Regions from separate parts of the Sporosarcina sp. P19 genome, predicted to be linked through region 4. Evidence: riboswitches for the same ligand, from Rfam matches in the RefSeq annotation. Region 4 holds a riboswitch; each other region holds the start of a gene.
The links. A riboswitch is a leader RNA that binds a small molecule or an ion and turns the genes downstream of it on or off. The one in region 4 is predicted to bind thiamine pyrophosphate.

Region 1 (5,102 bases), on a different contig from region 4:
TACACGTCAAAAAGTACTTACTGGTCGTTGGGAGTAATCACTATACCATACGAAAACACCTTCTCTTTGTTTTAAACAGAGAGAAGGTGTTTTACGTATTATCAAATTGTAATTGTCTGAATAGTTTCGAGTTGTGTGGGGACCTGGTACCGTTTCTACCGTTTCTATATAAATACTCTTTTATTTACAACAACCGTGTGTATTGCATTAGTTCGCCTTGCTGGAGGTTACATATAGTACAGCAAGGAGGTGAAGTTTATGTCAAAATGTGAAAAAGCAAGCAAAGAACAGCTTTTCTTCTTCGGGCTTCTAGCCGGATATGCTTTGCTCGGCTTGTTTTTAATTGTGCCCGCTGTATTGGCGGTCGTTGGTGCTAACCTGCTGCTTTTAGCCGTTGCAGTGATCATCGTGATCATCATCGTGTTGTTCGCCTTGGCGATCATTCTGAAAGGCCTGTCCCGTCTGTTTCATCATCGTAAACACTGATGAATAAATGCAGCCGCCACTTTAAAAGTGGCGGCTGTATTTTTACATATATTGAACTGCGAGAATTAAAAAAGTATTAAGGTAGCACATACTTTACGTAGTGTAATGATTCCTAATAATTACACTGGACCGCAAACGACAACATAATTACCGCGATAACTGTCCAAATCAACAACAATGATAGCATTCGTTTCGCCCATTTAACACAAGCACAGTATGATCCTCACATCCTCCAAGACTCGCTACGAGTGAATGGCTAATTCATTCTCGATAGGACTTCCACCCACTATATGCTGCAACCTAGGCTTGGTAACTCAACCTGGCGCCACTTAAAGCAAAAGGAGTAAGCAACTCATGCGTCTTCTGACAGCCGTTTATGTAATCCTTCATCAGTATACCTGTTATCGGGCTAAGCAAAATGCCGTTTCGGTAATGACCGGTACATATATGCAGCCCGTCGATGAACGGATGAGACCCCATGACCGGCAGATGGTCTGCGGCTTGGGGACGTACACCGACCCATGTTCGGTGGATCACTCCATCACTAAGCACAGGCAATAGGCGGGAAGCCCGTTGTAATAGCGAAAGAATGCCATGAGCCGTTACTGATGTATCAAAGGAACCGGGAATAGACGTTGCACCGATGAGCATTTCCTTATTTCGTTTCGGCACAATATAACAGCCGTCTACCGCAAATACCGTTTTGACCGGTGCAGGGCCGGCCAGCCGGATTGACAAGCATTCACCTTTCACAGGAATGACGGGCAAGGAAAAATCAGTGTCAGCTAAGAGATGGCTGCTCCAGGCACCGGCTGCAATCGTCACTTGAGTTGCATAAAGCGAGCCGATTGAAGTATCAACCCCCACTATCCGGTTTTGCTGAATCAGCAGACGAAGAGCCTTTGTTTCTTCATATACATGGGCACCGGCATGCATTGCTGCTTTCAAAAAGGCCTGTGCGAGCAAGGGGGCTTTCACTTGATGGTCTTTTTCCAGAAAAATAGCACCGGCAGTTTGGGACGTCATACAAGGTTCGATCTCCGGCACTTCTTCCGGCTCAAGCCACTGAATGGATGGGTCCTTTTCGGATAAAAAGTGATACTGTCGGTGCAGCTCGTCACGATCCTGTTCTGTCGCGGCCGTTTTGATCAGGCCAGCTGTTCGTAAATCAATGTCTATACCCGTTTCGGACAGCAATTCATCACGAAGTTGGGGGAACATCGCTCGGCTTTCCAGTGCGATTCCCAACAACGGATTGTCCTGCTCAAACTCATTTTGCGCCCCAAGCATCCCTCCTGCTGCCATAGAGGCCTGTCCGGCTTTGCCTGCATCAAATACAGCTACGCTTAAGCCTTCTTTGGCCAGTCGATAGGCAATGGAACAACCTATTACTCCTCCGCCAATAACAATATGATCATATGTCTTCATTATTTCCACTCCTCATAGATGACCTAAATACTAATGCTATTGAACATCTATATCAGCCTGTTAGAAAATGAAAAACGCCACTTTCATAGAAGAAAGCAGCGCCTCATGTATACAGTCCATAACATACAAGTGATGTAAGCAGTGCCACTTCCCTTCGCCAGTACGAGCTGGATCAGGTTCCAAGAGTCCCAAAGTCAATCACTTTGATCTCAGCCTTTTTTCAAAGGCACCTCTAGCGGATGAAATATTCATTTTTTTCAGAATAACATACAAGCCGAAATTTGTCATTTGAAATTAGTTATGGATCGGTGCTTATGCAAGGTGATTTTATAACAAGACATCAAAGAGAATAATCATACAACGGCAAACCATTCATCCGACCAGGTGATTGGCTACTTGGTTCTTTTTGTATGCAATTGTAGTGTATTGACTGAATTGTATCGTACACAGCGTAGCCCGACACTAAAATATTCTCAACTCTCTTTTTACTAGAAACGTAAGGTGGACTGTAAATACTGCACTATTGCAAACCAAAAGTGCTGGTAGAACTTTCTTAATCCATGTATTTATTAAATAACCTTCTATTATTGTGTAAGAAGATTCAACACTTTGACTGATGAACAGTGCTTTCTTATCGGAAGGATTTTCATAATATACGGACCAGTCACTCCTGCAATACCTATATTGTTCCCAGTTGTGGCAGCGATTACTCCTGCTACCTGCGTGCGGGGACCTGGTACCTCATCCTACGCCTCCCATTCAAGACTCAACACGCGATTTCGTCGGATCTCCCTTTGGTGATGGAATATCAGTGGATTCAGCTAATTTCATTAAATAATATATTTCTTCACGCGCCATGTGATCTGCCATTAAAGGGGTTAGGGTCCCAAGCGTTTCTTTCTTCAAATCCATCTCTTCCAACTCTCTTAAAAATGCTTTAAAAATAGTCATCTCTAAGTTGATGTCCTGATGGAATTTAGTTAACGCTGGGAATTTCATAATATTCGTACGTAAATAACCAGCCATCTCAATTGCTTTTAAATAAAATGCTTCCCACTCTTTAGTAAATCGTTCACTTTTCTTTTTGAGCTTGGCTTCCACACGGTCTAAATTTGCATCAAGAGCGCCCGCATGCCCTGCCGCATCGAGTAACCACAGCAAGTCATGGTGAAGAGGATGTACAGTCGGTGGTTTCTCTCCTTTTGCAAAGCATGTAAATATACGTATAGCCTCTTCTACTTCATTCACCATGTGATTAATAAAGGAAGGTGGCAGAGAAATTTTGATGTTGCCGACTAAATGCTGCTGTATTAATAATAATTTAAACTTGCGAATATCTTCACTCGCTTTTAAAGTTTCTTGCGCTAATGTCCGTAGAGATTGTGTATCCAGATCTCCCTTTGCTTTAGCAAGAAGGCCATCAAATAACTGTATATAATAACTTGCTGTCTTAATATTTGCCACTTCATCCGGCGCTAAAGAATCGTGAATGAAGCGTGCATGATCGCCTAATATTTGTAACCAAAAACGCAGTTCAAATGACATCTCTTCCTGTAAACTCTTCAATACATTCCCTCCCTATCCATTGAGGTCTCTGACAGTAGATATTCTCTTCACACGCCAATTAAGTGTAAAGAGACTTCCATATTCAGTAGCCTGCAATCTACTTCCCTATTCATATTATGTGTAGCTGCTGTTTTTATGTATGTATTCACGGTGGAGATACACCTTCAATTATTCCAGTCAAACATAGAATTTCACACGCAACGAGTATATATAATGGAGGTTAAATAACTCATGGACGTGCTGCATATAGTGAGCATAAATACAATCAGAGGAAGTGGTTTGCATGATAGAAAGGGCGCTGCTTTTCATTATTCTATTACGAGTTATTTCAGGAAGTATAGAAATAACAGCTGCTGCACTCATGTTTAAATTCAATGACTTGGAAAAGGCGTTTTATATTAACTCTTTACTTGCATTAGTAGGTCCATTTATATTAATTGTAACGACAGGAATTGCATTACACGGCCTCACTGAAAAAGTATCTTTAGTAAGAATGATTTGTCTATTCACAGGAATTTTCCTCATCCTTTTTAGTTTAAAATCTAAATAAATACTTCATTCCATACATATCTCTAAATAGAAAAGAACCTGACAGTTTTTTACTGTCGGGTCCTTTTTCAGTTTCTTTGATTGGATTCTTCAATTTCTTCGATATTAATGAACTTAAACACCATAAAAGTCAAAATGACTCCCAGTACAGTGGCAATGATATAACTGCCGTTCAGAAAATCTTTCATGGCAATTGACATCAACGGAGGGCCTGCGGCTACACCGATAAATCTGGCTGAACTGTAAAAAGAAGACACCGTGCCTCGTAGCTCTTTTTCAATATTTTCTGTAATAATCGCATCCAATGCAGGCAATAATGCGCCTATGGCTATTCCGACTATACTAGTCACAATCAACAAGAGGATCAAGTTCTTGCTTGTAAATCCAACAAAAATGACACTGGCAGACATGGCGATTAAGCAAATGACCATGACCCTTTTTATAGTTTTCAGTTCGCCTTTAATTTTTCGGCCCGATAAAAAGGAAGCAATACATAGGAATAATAACGGAATGGCCAAAACGAATCCTTTCTTAATCCCCTCAATATCATGTGTTTTCTCCAGGTTTTCCGATAAAAAAAACAACATACTGAATAGAACCAGCATGACTAGAACTCCATTTAAAAATACGGTATACAACCATTTACCTTCTGACGCAAATATCTTTTTAGTGTTCTTGATAAACACCTTAAACTTTACGGGTTCATCTTTTTCTTTCGGGACTTTAACAAATAAGAAGATCAGTACAAAAGAAATGACGCTGAGTGCAGAAATAGAGAAGAATGGCAGGAACCATAATAGAGCAGCAAATGCTGAACCTAAGATAGGAGCTAATACTTTTCCAAACGTGTTTGACGTTTCAATAATTCCCAAACACTTACTGCTTTTTTCACCATCATCTTTATATAAGTCACCCACAAGCGGTAGCACGATTGGCATGGCGCCGGCTGCTCCTATACCTTGTAATACCCGACCAATAATAATCATCATATACGGGTCATCCATCTTCCACGAAGCAAATCCCGCAATCAGACCTCCGATCAATGCAAAGACTAAACTTGGCAATATCACCAT
Region 2 (5,102 bases), on a different contig from region 4:
CATCTTTTGCTGCATGAGCTGCATCCAGAGCCAATTCTATGTCTTCTTCCGTAGATCTCGCCACCTGGGTAAATACCTTACCTGTAACTGGCGTTGAATTATCGAAATACTGGCCTTTTACGGGTGCCGTCCACTTGCCACCGATGAAGTTATCATAGCGTTCTTTGAACTGAACCTTGGAACCTTCTGTATTTGGATTTGCGTAAACTAGATTTTCTGAAGCTTGTACCATACTGCGTCACACTCCCTGTTCTCATTATTTTGCTTGTATCTCAGCGCAATCATTATGCACGCAAAGCTATTATACGAAACGTAGTTTCACTTTATTCCTGATTTGTACGCTTTCATAAGCTACCTTTTATTCTAAACTATTTAGTAAGCGCTTTCAACCAAATGCTATTATAAATCAATCGATTCATAGAGTCCAATATTACCGTTCTACTTTAATTCATGATAAAGATTATTAAACTGCACATTTTAGGTAATGCTAAGAGAAAGTACTTTAGTGGAAAGGGGTTTTTATGAATCAAAAGAGCTCTATCAGCGTCCCGCAAGTCATACTTTTATCCATGACGGTTATTGGACTGAAAAATCATGTAACAATTATCTCTTCACTGCTGGAGGGTGCTCAAAGAGATGGTTGGATATCAGTCAATAATTGCGTTTCTTGCTTTATTCCCCTTTATCTTTCTCTTTATCTATCTACAAAAAGTCCGAACGGAAACATTTGATAGAAAAGGGTTTTCAAGAAACGATCAAATAGAATGGCATAGTTAAATGAACGGCCGCAATCTACTATGGATTGCGGCCGTTCATTGTTAATTACACGTCATATAACGCCAATAATTATCTCCGAGCACACCCGACAAATACGCCAACCCTTCACTTTCAGTACGATGCACGGAGCGCCAATCCTCGTCATCAAGTGCTAAATAAATTTCATGGTGAGGCGCATCATTATGATAGCCAACCAGGTCTAGATTCCCTTGCTGATCCAAATGGGCTTTCACTTCATAATGAATAGGCGGTGAAGCGGTTAGTGGATTGCCCACGTCATGGTTGATTGCAAAATGTACTTCGGTCGAGCTTCCTTCCAACCTCTCGATTTCTATACCGTCTACAGAAGCATGGTCATGACGTTTATACCGTTTCATATAATTCAATCCAATTGAGGGTCCAGTTGCTTTCGTAAATTGCAGTGCGCTGTCTCCTCCAATAAACTTTCCTTCTATATCGACACGGGTGCGGAAGCTTTTTCCTTCTGGATTGAAGTCCCGATCATCCCCTGTAAAGTATGGGATCGGTGAAAAGAGATTCGGATTTTTTATGATATCTTCCTTTAAAAATGTTGTATAGCGGAACTTCCATTGCTTCACTTCATTTATTTTTTCCCTGTCAGCCACCGGTTTTAGTAATCGATCCCGTTGCTTAACACGGACGGAAAAAGTATAAACTTCTTCTGTTGGTTTATTGTCAGGATCTGGGGGCATAATCACTTCATACACTTTAGATGCAATCGATTTACTGACATTCATTTTCTGATTGCTGTCAATCAACGGGCGCGTTGCCGAAACACTGTATACCACCGGCTCCGAAGAATCCGTCTGCCGATCAATAAAACGATTATCAGTAATTGTCTCGAGGTATTGACCGTTACGGTAAATATCGAACTTCTCCACATCCTTAATCCACTCCCATGACAATGCAATTTGCGATGAAGCAGCAATCGTTGTAATTACTAAGCGTTGTAAAGGATGTTCATCTTTCTGTACTTCTGTCAGGGCTGATGTTTGGATAACAATTACATTTTGAACTCGTCCTTCTTCCACTCGTTCCACTGTATATTGGAAGGGATGTGACGGATCCAGCTCCCCGTCCGTAAACTTCGGGGCTGTCCCTTCGTATACTTGCCGATCATCTTTATAGACACGGTAATAACCACCTATATCACTCCATGTAAACGTTATATCACCCAACGAATGATCCATCTGTTGAATTTCGAATAATTTCTCCATTTGCGATCTGCTCCCTTTTATCTATTTCATCTGAAACAGTTATACGCCTTCAGATAATTATGTAACATTCAGCATATAGTTATACCTGTTCTTCTATGCGCAATCTCTCATTTTCACTTACTTCCACCTCGTTATACCAGTATTATTTCAACCTTTTTCATGTATATGATATAATGAGCTCGTCTGATACATTCCACCACTAGGGGTGCCTTCTTTTTGGCTGAGATGCAATTATGCAAACCCTTTGAACCTGATCTAGTACATACTAGCGGAGGAAAGTGGGTAGTTTTTATACCCAACCGCCCATCTATGCATGGGCTTTTTGTATATATACCTTTAATGGGAGGAAGAGAAACATGCAACTTATTCAACAACTTCGTCAAAGGCAACCGCTCGTTCATTGCATCACAAATTTTGTAGTCGCGAATTTCCAAGCAAATGGCTTACTTGCACTAGGTGCTTCTCCCGTTATGGCGGATGCAGTAGAAGAAGCAGAAGATATCGCAAGAATTGCAGATTGTAGTATTTTAAATATCGGTACGTTAAAACAACAGACAGTGGATGCAATGATTTTAGCGGGAAACAGTGCCCGCGCAGCAGGAAAACCTGTCGTACTAGACCCTGTTGGTGCAGGTGCCACACCTTTTCGTAAAGCTAGCGTCCTAAAAGTACTGGACGAAGTAGATATCACACTGATTCGCTGTAATACAGGCGAACTAGCTGCGATTGCAGATATACCCTGGGCCGCGAAGGGTGTCGATGCAGGAGAAGGTTCAGCAGACATCGAGGATATAGCAAAAAAGACTGCACGCAAGTACAACTGTCTGGTAGCAGTTTCAGGTGAAGTCGATATTGTTACGGACGGACATTCTAAACTATCTATTACAGGCGGTCACCCCATGATGACTACCATTACAGGTATGGGATGTTTACTCAGCTCTGTTACAGGTGCTTTTCTTGCCGTAGGAATGGAACGTCCGCTAGAAGCTGTGGCAGACGCACTTTCATTTTATAAACGAGCTGGTGAACAAACAGCAAAAACTTCAAGTGGCCCCGGAGACTTTGCTGTGAACTTCTTAAATACATTACATACATTGGATCGCGAATCAAAAACATTTTCAGCATAATAGACAGGAGGTTTTTTAATTGACAGTACAAGTAGCATTGACCATTGCTGGTTCGGATAGCGGAGGAGGTGCAGGAATTCAGGCTGACTTAAAGACGTTTCAGGAGCTAGGCGTATTTGGAACTTCTGCACTAACTGCAGTGACTGCTCAGAACACGCACGGTGTTCACGGTGTTTATCCAATACAGACCGACGGGGTCATAACACAAATACGGGCTGTGCTTGATGATTTTGATGTAAAAGCATGTAAAACCGGAATGCTGTTTTCGGCTGATATTATTACTGAAGTAGCTGCGCTATTAAAAGAATACCCCCCAATTCCTTTAGTCATTGACCCTGTCATGATTGCAAAGGGTGGACAATCTTTATTGCAACAGCAGGCGATTCAAGCACTGAAGGAACACTTACTACCGCTGGCGACGATTGTGACACCAAATATTCCTGAAGCGGAAGTGCTGACCGGAATGAAAATACAGACAGACGAAGACATTCAGCAAGCTGCAACTGCTTTTATTAAGATGGGAGCGAAAGCTGTCGTGATGAAAGGCGGTCACCGTAGCGATGTACTGGATGCAAAGGATTATTATGCCGATGCAGAAGGTCAGTCATTCACCGTGACAACACCTTGGATCCAAACTAAAGACACACATGGAACTGGATGCACATTTGCGGCTGCACTGACCAGTTTCCTGGCAAAAGGCTATTCCATTCCGGATGCAGTTGCCGAAGCGAAGCAATTCATACAGGCTGCGATTGAAAACGGCTTGAAGATCGGTTCAGGACACGGACCGACAAATCACTGGGCATATGGTCAGCTGAAAAAGGAGATGCATTGATGCGAAATATGGAAGTAAAGAAAGCATTACGCTTATATTTTGTAATGGGCACGCCAAACTCAGGAAGTCAGGATCCATTAGCAATAGTAGAGGCAGCTCTTCGCGGTGGTATCACATGTTTTCAATTGCGTGAGAAAGGATCGAACGCACTTGAAGGCGACGCTTTGCTCGGATTCGCCAAAAAGTGTCAGGCGCTCTGCAGACTGTATCGCGTTCCTTTCATCATCAATGACGATGTGGATCTGGCATTAGCAATTAATGCAGACGGAGTTCATGTAGGACAAGATGACGAACAGGCAGACAGCGTGCGGCAGCGAATTGGTCCGGATAAATGGCTCGGAGTTTCGACTCACAACGCACAAGAAGTACAACTCGCACAATCCATTGGGGCGGATTATGTAGGACTAGGGCCTATCTATCCGACTTCAACCAAACTGGATGCTTCAGCCGTTGTAGGTACCACTCTGGTAAAAGAAATTCACACTGCATTCCCTGATATGCCAATAGTTGCTATAGGTGGTATTACACTGGCTACTACTGGCTCCATTATCCAAGCGGGAGCAGACGGTGTAGCCGTTGTTTCCGCTATCGCATCGGCTAAAGATCCACAGTATGCGGCAAGTGATTTATCAAAAACCATTCACTCCTTGTTGTAATGAAAGAGGTCCGTATGAATACACGTAAAATGATGTTCATGACAATGTTTGTCGCAATTGCAGTTGCCGGCTCTGCATTCGTTTCATTTCCTGCTGGTATCGCCAGAGCATACCCCATACAGCATGCTGTGAATGTCATAGTAGCGATTGTAATGGGTCCGGGCGCCGCCGTCATAGTAGCGTTTATGACAGGACTCGTACGTGTACTAACAGGAACCGGCTCACTGCTCGCATTTCCAGGCGGGATGATCGGTGCATTTTTTGCCGGCGTATTCTATCAGCGTTTCAAAAGAAATTGGTGTGCAGGCATTGGGGAGATAATCGGTACTGGTTTGATAGCGCCTTTGTTTGCAGTGCCTTATGCAAAAATTTTGATGGGCACGACCGTAACCGCTTTCTTCTTCCTCCCCCCTTTTCTTGTATCGACAGTGAGTGGAACAATTATCGGCCTATTGTTGGCTCCAAGACT
Region 3 (5,102 bases), on a different contig from region 4:
TTCTCGCTATTATTCCAGGAATGCTTGCACGTATTTATGCGTTGTCTTTGCAAGATCGATTAATCGTCACGGAAGAACAGCTTCGTTACTTTATGTTGACGGGTAACCGTTTAGCTACAAGATTGACGAAACCACAATTGATTGCATTACGATTTGCTTCAGATGAGGAGTACGTGGAGCTTGCGGATCGGGCTGTGGTTGAAGAGCTATCGCCTGATGAAATTAAGAAATCCGTAAAGTCTTGGAGAGCAGATCATCAGCGGGTGTAATGAAAATGAGAGCACAGGATCTGAACTAGATCTGTGCTCTCTTTTACTGTGGTTACATATTTTAAGTGTGGCTTATCGAATGATTATCAATAAACTGATAGTAAAAAAGCCGAACATAAACTACCTATCATGACAAGTAAAAAAAACATATCTATGCCGTTATACCGTGTAGGATAATAATACGTCCTGGCAGCACCCATCTGATACTGTTTTGCTTCCATCGCAACTGCAATGCGTTGTGCGCGACGTATACTTTGGGCAAATAGAGGGACGGTATAGGATTGCAATCGCTCATACAACCCCTTTATCCCTTTTGAAAACTGGATATTCCGTACTTTCAACGCATTCCTGCGAATTTGCAGCTCTTCAGTTACAGCAGGAATTAAACGAAAAGCCGCAATAAAACTATATGCATATTTGGATGGTAGACGAAACTGCTGCATCATAGCGTAAAAGAATAGTACGGGTTGGATCGTTAAGATAAACGTAAAGCCGACGAATCCGAATGAAAGGGACTTACTTCCGAGCAAAAGCGCATGTTGAATGCTCTCTTCGGAAATCTTGAACAGCCCCCATTGCCAAAGCACCGCTTCCCCCTTACCGAACAACAACATCGTCAATCCAGTAGACAGGAAAGAAATGACTAACGGAATTGAAAGTATTGAAAGTTTCTTCAATGAATAACCGCTGAATACATAAAACACTATTCCGTATAAAACCGCTTGTGAGATAGCAAAAGGTACACTTTGATTCACAAGCGTAATAATCAAGAACGCAAAAAATACGATAAATTTTAGTGCGGGATTGACTCGGAATAACCAGGTCTCGCGTTTAGGTGTGAACCAATTGAACATTCTTTGCACCTCCTGGTATATTAGCCGTATGCAGTACGCCGTCCACTACAGTCCAAACAGCAGTGGCGAAGCTCTCTACAATTTCCGTATCATGCGTAACCATCAAAATGGTCATGCCTTCAATGCGCAACTGTTCCAGCTTCTCAAGAATGGCGAATGTGTTTCGTGCGTCCTGTCCAAAAGTAGGTTCATCGAGCAATAAGATATCTGTATCAGGAGTGAGAGCAGTTGCTACACTCAAACGACGCTTTTGACCCGTAGATAGCTGATAAGGATGGCGTGAAACAGAATCAGGTAAGTTAAATAAGCGTATCAATTCCTTCGCATAACGATCTGCATTAGCTTTTGGCATATCGTGCAAAGAGACGGTTAACTCTTCCGTAATCGAATTCGTCACAAATTGTAGTTCGGGATTTTGAAAGACAAGTGAAAGACCTTTCGGCAGTTGGCGCTTCTTCTTTTTCCACGCAATGGGCACGCCGTTCACCTCGTAGACACCGTCAGTCCGAAGTAATTGCATGAGTGATAAGAGCAATGTACTTTTACCAGAACCATTTTCTCCAACAATCGTAATCCAGTCAGCAGCTTGTACGGTCGCCCGTTTGACAGAAATCTTCTCCACTTGACCACGATAGCCGTGAAAGTCCTGAATCTGAATTTTCTCCTCGGATGTAACTGTTTGACGATTGATCATCATCGATTGAAATGCTTCAGACGCTTTATATTCTTCCCATACCCCTGGATACCAAATACCATAACGTTTCAGTTCTTCCTGAAAGTGTGCGAAGATCTCTGCAGGTGAACCGTCTGCTATCATAACCCCATGATCATTAAACAGCACTACGCGATCAACCCAGTCCGCAATCAAATCAATTTTATGTTCCACGATAATCACAGTTTTATCAGCGGTTGCTTCTTTAATAGAAGACCAAATTTGTTGCGTGCCTTCTGGATCCAGTAAGGCAGATGGTTCATCCAAAAATAGCACGTCAGGTTCCAGTAATAATACAGAAGCTAATGCTAACCGCTGCTTCATACCTTGCGACATTTCATTGATGGACGTATGTGGGTCTTTCAAATGCAAGTCTACACGTTTCAATACCTCTTCAATAAGAAGGGCCATTTCTTCACGCGGAACTTGAAGATTTTCCAATACGAAAGCGAGTTCCTCATCGACATATGTCATACAGAACTGTGTATCGGGGTCTTGGAAAACGAATCCCCATGAGTCAGGCAACTGAATGTCTGTTGCTTTCATTGGTAGTTCGATAGAGTTTGGTATAATGCCGCTCAATACTTGGAGTAAAGTAGATTTCCCGCAACCACTAGGACCGAGCATGAGAACTTTTTCACCAGGCCGAACAGAGAAGGAGAGGTCTTTAAAGAGCAAAGCATCTTCTCCTGGAAACTTTAATCGTAAATCGGTAACGCTGATGTTTTTCATAGTTGGATCATTCCTCCGCGTTTACTGATCAAGCAACGTATATTCTTTCTTATCAACAGGTCGAATTAACGATGTCACGCCTGTTGCTTCTAGCGCTCTTACAATAAATACAGCGAAAATACCTGTGAAGATGAATGCGCTGATTGTACGTAATCCGTATTTCACAATGAGTGCCCATGTTTCGAGTGCTGCGTACCCGTAAATTAAATCGAGTCCGAAACTTGCAAGACATGAAGCGATACCTGCTAACCCGGCGATTAAAATGGAATAGCGTCTATAACGGAATGCAGCAAACAGTAATTCCGCAGCAAGACCCTGTGCAAACCCATACATCAAAACCTCAATACCATGTCCGGCAAACGCAGACAAGGAAGCCCCTGCCAGACTTGCGATGAATGCAGTACCAGGCTTTCGCAATAATAAAAAGGCGAACGGTCCTACCATGAACCACATGCCGTAAAGCAGTTGACGTGCGACAGGCATGATCGGTTTGACGACAGTGTATAAATCATCCCAAAACTTCATCAGTACCCCAAACACCACGCCAATCATGATGGTGATCAACAAATCGGTAAACTTTAACTTCTTCATACTCTTCCACTCCTTGTTATTTTTTTATACAAAAAAGCCGTCTGAAGAGCAGACGGCCGAAGAAGGAAAGAGATTCCTGTATAATTCCATCGATCACGGTCTCTACGCTGGCATTACCCAGATCAGATTAACGGTCAGCAGTAGATTAATCTGCTATCTCAGCCTGTTTCTCTCAAGCACCCGTACGGACAATTATGTAAGTAATCCTAGTATACAGCACGTTGAATTGTCTGGCAACTTAAGAAATTACTACACGTTTCAATGAACTGCATACAGTTTAAATTGAACATATACTAGTGAAATCCTGATATACTAAAAGGATAGAAATAATCTTAATTGTGTTCTTAATATAATGTAAATAGAGTGTAAAAGGAGTTTTTACATGACGAAACATATAGCATTTATTGACGTGGAAACGACAGGTATGAGTGCCGAGGCCAGTGAAGTGATCGAGTTAGGCGTTATGCTCGGAGAGTATGAAGATAATCGTATTATTCGGGTGGCTGATGAGTATTGCGAGTTTCAAGAACCGTTCTATTCCATCTCTCCGACCATTACGAATCTCACAGGCATTACCGATCAGATGGTAAGAGGGAAGTCATTGGATATGGATAGAATCTTGAAAATACTAGATCAAGCAGACGGTATAGTAGCGCATAACGCATCATTTGATAGAGGATTCGTTAGTCGACTATTGCCTGAAACGCTCGACATGGACTGGTATTGCTCCGTCCGACAAATCAAATGGAAGAATTACGGCTTTGAGAACGGTAAACTGCAACAATTGCTGAGAGCGCACCGAATTCAAGTGCATAACGCTCACAGAGCGCTCGACGATGCAAAAAATCTTGCGGTCTTGTTGAACTCGTCCAATCCGCATCTGGAAGATGATACATTCATCTCCTATTTGATGAATAAAGCGCCGATGAAGAAACCAGCTAAAACAAGATTTTAATAGCAGTGAAAGATGTCCGGGAAGTACTTTGCCGGTCATCTTTTTTATTGGTGATCAGTTGTGCAATCTTTTAAGGGTGGTGGCTCTTCTTAATTATAGTTGAAAATGACTAAGACCACTCAAAAACATCCCATGTGCATAGTTTATCCATATGTTATTGCTATACTACTCTTGAAATCAACAGTAAAAGAAAAAGGGGATAGTTTGATGGGTAAAAAAATACAAACCGTTATGTTTTTAATGGGTGCTCTATTAATCAGTGGTTGTAGTAACGATACACAATCAAATGATCAGAACAATCAACAGAGCAACGAAGGAAATCATCACATGATGGATGACTCTACAATGGAACACGGACATATGAGCCATGACAATGTAGTGAGTTTAAAAGACTCGACAGGTGTAAATGAATTAAATATCCCACCATTGCTAACTAGTGATGCGACAGATAGAACTGAATATACTATCAAAGCGCAAACAGGTAAGGTAGATATACTTGATGGGATGACTACAGAAACCTTGGGATATAACGGTGATCTGTTAGGTCCGGTTCTTCAATTTAAAAAAGGTGAAACCATAAAAATTAACACAATCAATGAATTGGATCAAGAGACAACGTTTCATTGGCATGGTTTAGAAGTGCCTGGTGAAGCAGATGGCGGACCGCATACAACACTTAGTCCTGGTGAAAAAGAACAAATAGAATTTAAAGTGACACAAGAAGCGGCTACGTTATGGTTTCATCCACATCCCGAGGGAAAGACATCTGAACAAGTATACAAAGGACTTGCAGGGCTAATTTATATTGAGGATTCTAATTCAGCGAAATTAGAAATTCCTAAAGAATACGGAAAAAATGATATACCTTTAGTTTTCCAAGATCGAATTTTCGATGAGCAAGGCCAATTGGATTATAAAGCGGTAATGAACGAAGATGGAACGATAGGCGATACGTTATTGGTCAACGGCACAGTAAATCCTGTATTACC
Region 4 (5,102 bases):
CGGAAACAGAAATGCTGCCATTCCGACAACAATGGTGATATTGAATATATTACTTCCCACTACGTTTCCTACTGCGACGTCCGCGTTTCCGCCCATCGCTGCAATAATACTGACCGTCGCTTCTGGTGAGCTAGTTCCGAGCGCTACAATGGTGAGACCAATCAAAATAGGTGGAATTTGCAACAGTCTTGCGATATTTGAAGAGCCATCCACGAAATAGTCGGCTCCTTTTATTAATAATACAAATCCAATAATGAGTAAAACATAGGACATATATTGGTTACCTCCTCCATAGTAATGATATTTCTAATTAGCTGTATGCAAGCGTGTCTAGACTACAATAAAAAAATTGCTTCAATTACTGCATACTTGATGCATATTATGACAAGCACCATGATAAAAACAAAATATGTATGTGACTTTACTTCCCCATAGCATTCATCCTTCTCAATCCTAGATATGTTATACAATGTAAACTCTACTACACTGATCCTTCCTCTTTTATTTTTTCATTTTTGATTATCTCACGTCATCACTATTTATGCATCTTACAAGTCATACAAAGACATTCCCTTCTCATCATTACATGCTTTCTTGAGTGGTGTTGAAAAGATCTTATAAAAATAGCTTGTCCATAGAATGATCTTTACAGACAAGCCAGCGATATACTTTCCCACTAACTTCCTACCAGACTGAATGCAGAGTATATCGAAGGTTTTTTCTGATTCTGCATTTCTGCTTCCTCACCAATCACACTAGTTACATGTAAATAACGGAACTTATGAAAATTAACAGAATAATTAATCTTTAAAAACCGATTAAGGTATGGTATACTATTCCTGTTCGAACAATTAAATACTAATACTAGGGGTGTCCAACGTTATTGGACTGAGATGGAATGACAGTACACGCATTCCGGACTCTTTGGACCTGATCTGGCTCGTACCAGCGTAGGGAAGTTTTCATTTTATCAGCGACGCGTATTTATGCGTTTTGAAGACCAGGTCCTATCTACGGAACTGGTCTTTTTTGTTGCCGATTCCCATCACTTGAATCGAGTCATGTCGCCCCTTAAAAGGAGACGATGACAAAATGCAAGAGAAGCGAGAAGAAATCCATATCCATGAATGTTTTCCAGCTAGTAGAAAGGTCTACGTACAAGGAAATCGTCCAGACATACTTGTACCGATGCGCGAAATTGAGCTATCACCAACTATAACTGAGCAAGGTGAAATAGCGAATGAACCTTTCCGTGTCTATGATACAAGCGGTAAATATACGGAAGCTGGTTATCAAGTGGATATCAAAAAAGGACTTCCACTTATCAAGAAGAACTGGATAGTTGAACGAAATGACGTGGAAGAATATGAAGGCAGGCAAGTGAAACCACGGGATAACGGATATCGTTCAATGGAAAATATGCAAAAAGAAGCAGAATTTCCATTGTTGAAACGTAAACCATTACGAGCAAAAAACGGCATGAATGTTACACAAATGCATTATGCGCGCAAAGGAATCATTACACCTGAAATGGAGTTCATAGCAATCCGTGAAAATGTAACCCCTGAACTGGTACGGGATGAAGTAGCGAAAGGACGGGCAATTATCCCGTCTAATATCAACCACCCAGAGGCGGAACCGATGATTATCGGAAGTAAATTCCATGTGAAAATCAATGCGAATATCGGTAATTCTGCCGTCTCCTCTTCAATTGCTGAGGAAGTGGAAAAGATGACATGGGCTACACGCTGGGGCGCAGACAATATCATGGATTTATCAACTGGAAAGAACATTCATACAACACGTGAATGGATCATCCGTAACTCACCTGTCCCCGTCGGAACGGTTCCATTATATCAAGCGTTGGAAAAAGTAAACGGCAAAGTGGAGGATCTCTCATGGGAGGTATTCCGCGATACATTGATTGAGCAGGCAGAGCAAGGGGTCAGCTATTTTACAATTCATGCGGGTGTTCTGCTGCGTTATATTCCCATGACGATTCATCGTGTGACTGGAATTGTCTCACGAGGTGGCTCTATTATGGCCCAGTGGTGCATGTTGCATCATAAAGAAAGTTTTCTCTACACACACTTTGAAGATATATGTGAAATTATGAAACAGTACGATATCGCGTTTTCATTAGGAGATGGATTACGTCCAGGCTCAATAGCTGATGCCAATGACGAGGCTCAATTCGCTGAACTTGAAACTCTTGGAGAACTGACGAAAATTGCTTGGACCCATGATGTGCAAGTCATGGTAGAAGGTCCTGGACATGTACCTATGCATTTAATTAAGGAAAACGTTGAGAAGCAAATGGAGATTTGCCAAGAAGCACCTTTCTATACGCTCGGTCCTTTAACGACAGATATTGCGCCTGCCTATGACCACATCACATCTGCTATTGGTGCGGCTATGATCGGTTGGTTCGGGACAGCGATGTTATGTTATGTAACGCCTAAAGAACATCTTGGTCTACCGAATAAAGATGATGTGCGTGAAGGCGTCATTACGTATAAAATTGCAGCCCATGCAGCTGATTTAGCAAAAGGTCATCCGAATGCATACAAACGTGACAACGCATTATCAAAAGCCCGCTTCGAATTCCGTTGGCGAGATCAATTTAATTTAAGCTTGGATCCTGAACGCGCGATGGAATATCATGATGAAACATTGCCTGCTGAAGGAGCCAAGATCGCCCATTTCTGTTCGATGTGCGGACCTAAGTTTTGCAGTATGCGAATTTCACACGACATTAGAAAATATGCTGATGAAAACAGTTTAGAAGAGAAGCTAGCAATGGAAAATGGCATGAAGGAGAAAGCTGAAGAATTTAAAAAATCTGGTGCTGAAATCTATCATTGATAAGGAGTGAAGGAGTTATGACAACTGAACAGTTAATACAGCAGATCTCTGTAAAACGCCGAAATCTTCTTCAGTTAGAAGAACAGTTGGCTCTCCTGCAAGCACAGTGCATACACGAATATACAGAAACCGTAACATATAGGAAGTGTATGAAATGCTTGAAGATCGAGAGTGTCCATTATTAATACATGTTCTGCTATTCAAAAACAGGATTTGTGCTCTTTTAGCTTCCTGAAAAATTTATCGGTATTGTGACGTACTATCGTTTTCCATTCACGCGTCCGATTACACAAATACGTTTAGCCGTTGTCCTTTAAACGTTGGATTTCATGTTGGTACAATAAAAAGCGACCCACCACGCCTCTTTGCAATGCGGACCTAGGTGGGTCATTTTTATCAGGATAACAGGATCTGAAATCGCAGAATTTTTCAATGATCCCCTTTACTAAAAAAGATACGTTTAATCAAACTCTTCATATTCATTCGGGTGCTGCCCTTCTACTCTTCCCGCTTCGCCTTTATCTAAGGAATCAATTTGTCTCATATCTTCTTCGGTCAATTCAAAGTCGAATACAGTGAGATTCGCTTTTTGATGGGCATAGTTAGATGATTTTACGACCGTTAAAATATCATTCTGTATATTCCAACGAATAATAATTTGCGCTGGTTCCTTATTGTATTTTTTAGCTATCGAAACAATCGTTTCATTTTCTAACACGTCATTTAATTCACGCCCTAAAGGACTCCAAGCTTCTGTTACAATACCGCGGCTTTTATTGTATTCTACTAGTTCGTTATTGTTAAAATACGGATGTCGTTCAATCTGATTGGTCGCCGGCGTTACACCTGTTTCCTCAATGATACGCTCTAGATGTTCCGGTAAGAAATTAGAAACACCAATCGTCTTAATCAGTCCGAATTTCTGCGCATCGACTAATGCTTTCCACGCTTCTACGTATTGATCTTGTTTTGGAAGTGGCCAATGAATCAAGTATTTATCAAAATAGTCGATTCCGATACGGTACAGTGACTCTTGGATCATCAGAATTGCTCTTTCGTAATCATGTGAAGCTCCAGGAAGTTTGGAACTGATCATCAGTTCTTCCCTAGGTACAGATGACCGCCGAACCGCCTCTCCTACCATTCCTTCATTATTATAATTCGTTGATGTGTCAATCAGTCTGTACCCCGCTTCAATCGCTGTTAACGTACTGACTACACCTTGCGCACCTTTTACTTTAACCGTTCCGAAACCAATTGAAGGAAGGCTCGTTCCATCATTCAATCGCATCGATTGTACTTTCAACTGTTCCATTTTTATCTTACTCCTTTTTTAAAAGTAAACTCTTCTATTCGTCTCATCCATGTAATTTCCCTTGCTGAAAGTGAACTAAACATTCATTCCCCTTTAGAATCAAAAAGCACCTGTGTCTGCAATACACATGAATAGCTAAACATCCACGTGTATTGCCGGCACAAGTGCACTTCTTACTTTTCCTTAAACGATCGAAACAGCATATAGCAAAATAAAACAAAGCCAGAGAAAGCGATAATGAACTGTACCGCAAATCGATCTACTTCCGCCACTTGTTGTAACACTTGGAGTGGATTGAAAACTATATCCCAACTATTGAAACGTAGAAACCTCCCAATATAAACACCGATTCCTGTCAGCAAACTGACACTTAAAATACTGGCGTAGCCGATCTTTCTTGAATACTTCATTCTGACAATCTGTTCGAAAATATAAACAGACTCCAGTCCTACTACGATGGAATAAAAGAAGCCCATGGCAATCACTAACAACTTCGTCCATATCAAAATGTCATGGCTGTATACTATACCGCCACCTGGCGCATATGGTCCTACATTTGCCATCCACCTGAACTTTTCATTCGCTATATGAATAAAATCCGTTACGAGATAGACGGAATTAGGGAAGAAAAATAACCAAAGCAATATCCAGAAAACAGACCAACTAATTTTTCTCTGCCCTACCGTCATGACCGCTTGACGAATGAAGAATAACGGTATTATGGCCAATAACACATTCCATGACAACGCCGCATAGAGGAAATCCAAACTCTTAAAGAGCATGACTAGACAGACGCCCCAATAAGCAAACATGAATAATACTAGTACTTTATGTTTTTCAAAAAATATCTTCACGGAACCTCCCCTAGTAAGAATTGTTATATATTACTTCTCTATCTTGAGTTAACTACTAGTGTAAACGA

Region 1: another riboswitch for thiamine pyrophosphate. It lies ahead of thiO (glycine oxidase ThiO); the one in region 4 lies ahead of thiC (phosphomethylpyrimidine synthase ThiC).
Region 2: another riboswitch for thiamine pyrophosphate. It lies ahead of thiM (hydroxyethylthiazole kinase); the one in region 4 lies ahead of thiC (phosphomethylpyrimidine synthase ThiC).
Region 3: another riboswitch for thiamine pyrophosphate. It lies ahead of CSV74_RS09370 (ECF transporter S component); the one in region 4 lies ahead of thiC (phosphomethylpyrimidine synthase ThiC).

The regions. Positions count from the first base shown of each region.
Region 1 is NZ_PDYR01000005.1:63,124-68,225, forward strand. It holds gene CSV74_RS07395 (CoA-acylating methylmalonate-semialdehyde dehydrogenase) at 1-37, shown strand, start outside; gene CSV74_RS07400 (hypothetical protein) at 259-486, shown strand; gene thiO (glycine oxidase ThiO) at 787-1,914, opposite strand; TPP riboswitch at 2,047-2,158, opposite strand; gene CSV74_RS07410 (DUF2935 domain-containing protein) at 2,674-3,459, opposite strand; gene CSV74_RS07415 (YqhV family protein) at 3,764-4,030, shown strand; gene CSV74_RS07420 (MFS transporter) at 4,098-5,102, opposite strand, start outside.
Region 2 is NZ_PDYR01000006.1:166,673-171,774, forward strand. It holds gene adh (aldehyde dehydrogenase) at 1-232, opposite strand, end outside; gene CSV74_RS08975 (DUF3238 domain-containing protein) at 819-2,015, opposite strand; TPP riboswitch at 2,207-2,309, shown strand; gene thiM (hydroxyethylthiazole kinase) at 2,372-3,142, shown strand; gene thiD (bifunctional hydroxymethylpyrimidine kinase/phosphomethylpyrimidine kinase) at 3,162-3,977, shown strand; gene thiE (thiamine phosphate synthase) at 3,977-4,633, shown strand; gene thiW (energy coupling factor transporter S component ThiW) at 4,648-5,102, shown strand, end outside.
Region 3 is NZ_PDYR01000007.1:77,640-82,741, forward strand. It holds gene CSV74_RS09355 (DUF6526 family protein) at 1-269, shown strand, start outside; gene CSV74_RS09360 (energy-coupling factor transporter transmembrane component T family protein) at 356-1,123, opposite strand; gene CSV74_RS09365 (ABC transporter ATP-binding protein) at 1,101-2,567, opposite strand; gene CSV74_RS09370 (ECF transporter S component) at 2,589-3,158, opposite strand; TPP riboswitch at 3,241-3,352, opposite strand; gene CSV74_RS09375 (exonuclease domain-containing protein) at 3,541-4,113, shown strand; gene CSV74_RS09380 (multicopper oxidase family protein) at 4,321-5,102, shown strand, end outside.
Region 4 is NZ_PDYR01000003.1:197,312-202,413, forward strand. It holds gene CSV74_RS05755 (calcium/sodium antiporter) at 1-273, opposite strand, end outside; TPP riboswitch at 857-974, shown strand; gene thiC (phosphomethylpyrimidine synthase ThiC) at 1,093-2,865, shown strand; gene CSV74_RS05765 (aldo/keto reductase) at 3,326-4,180, opposite strand; gene CSV74_RS05770 (DUF1361 domain-containing protein) at 4,354-5,034, opposite strand.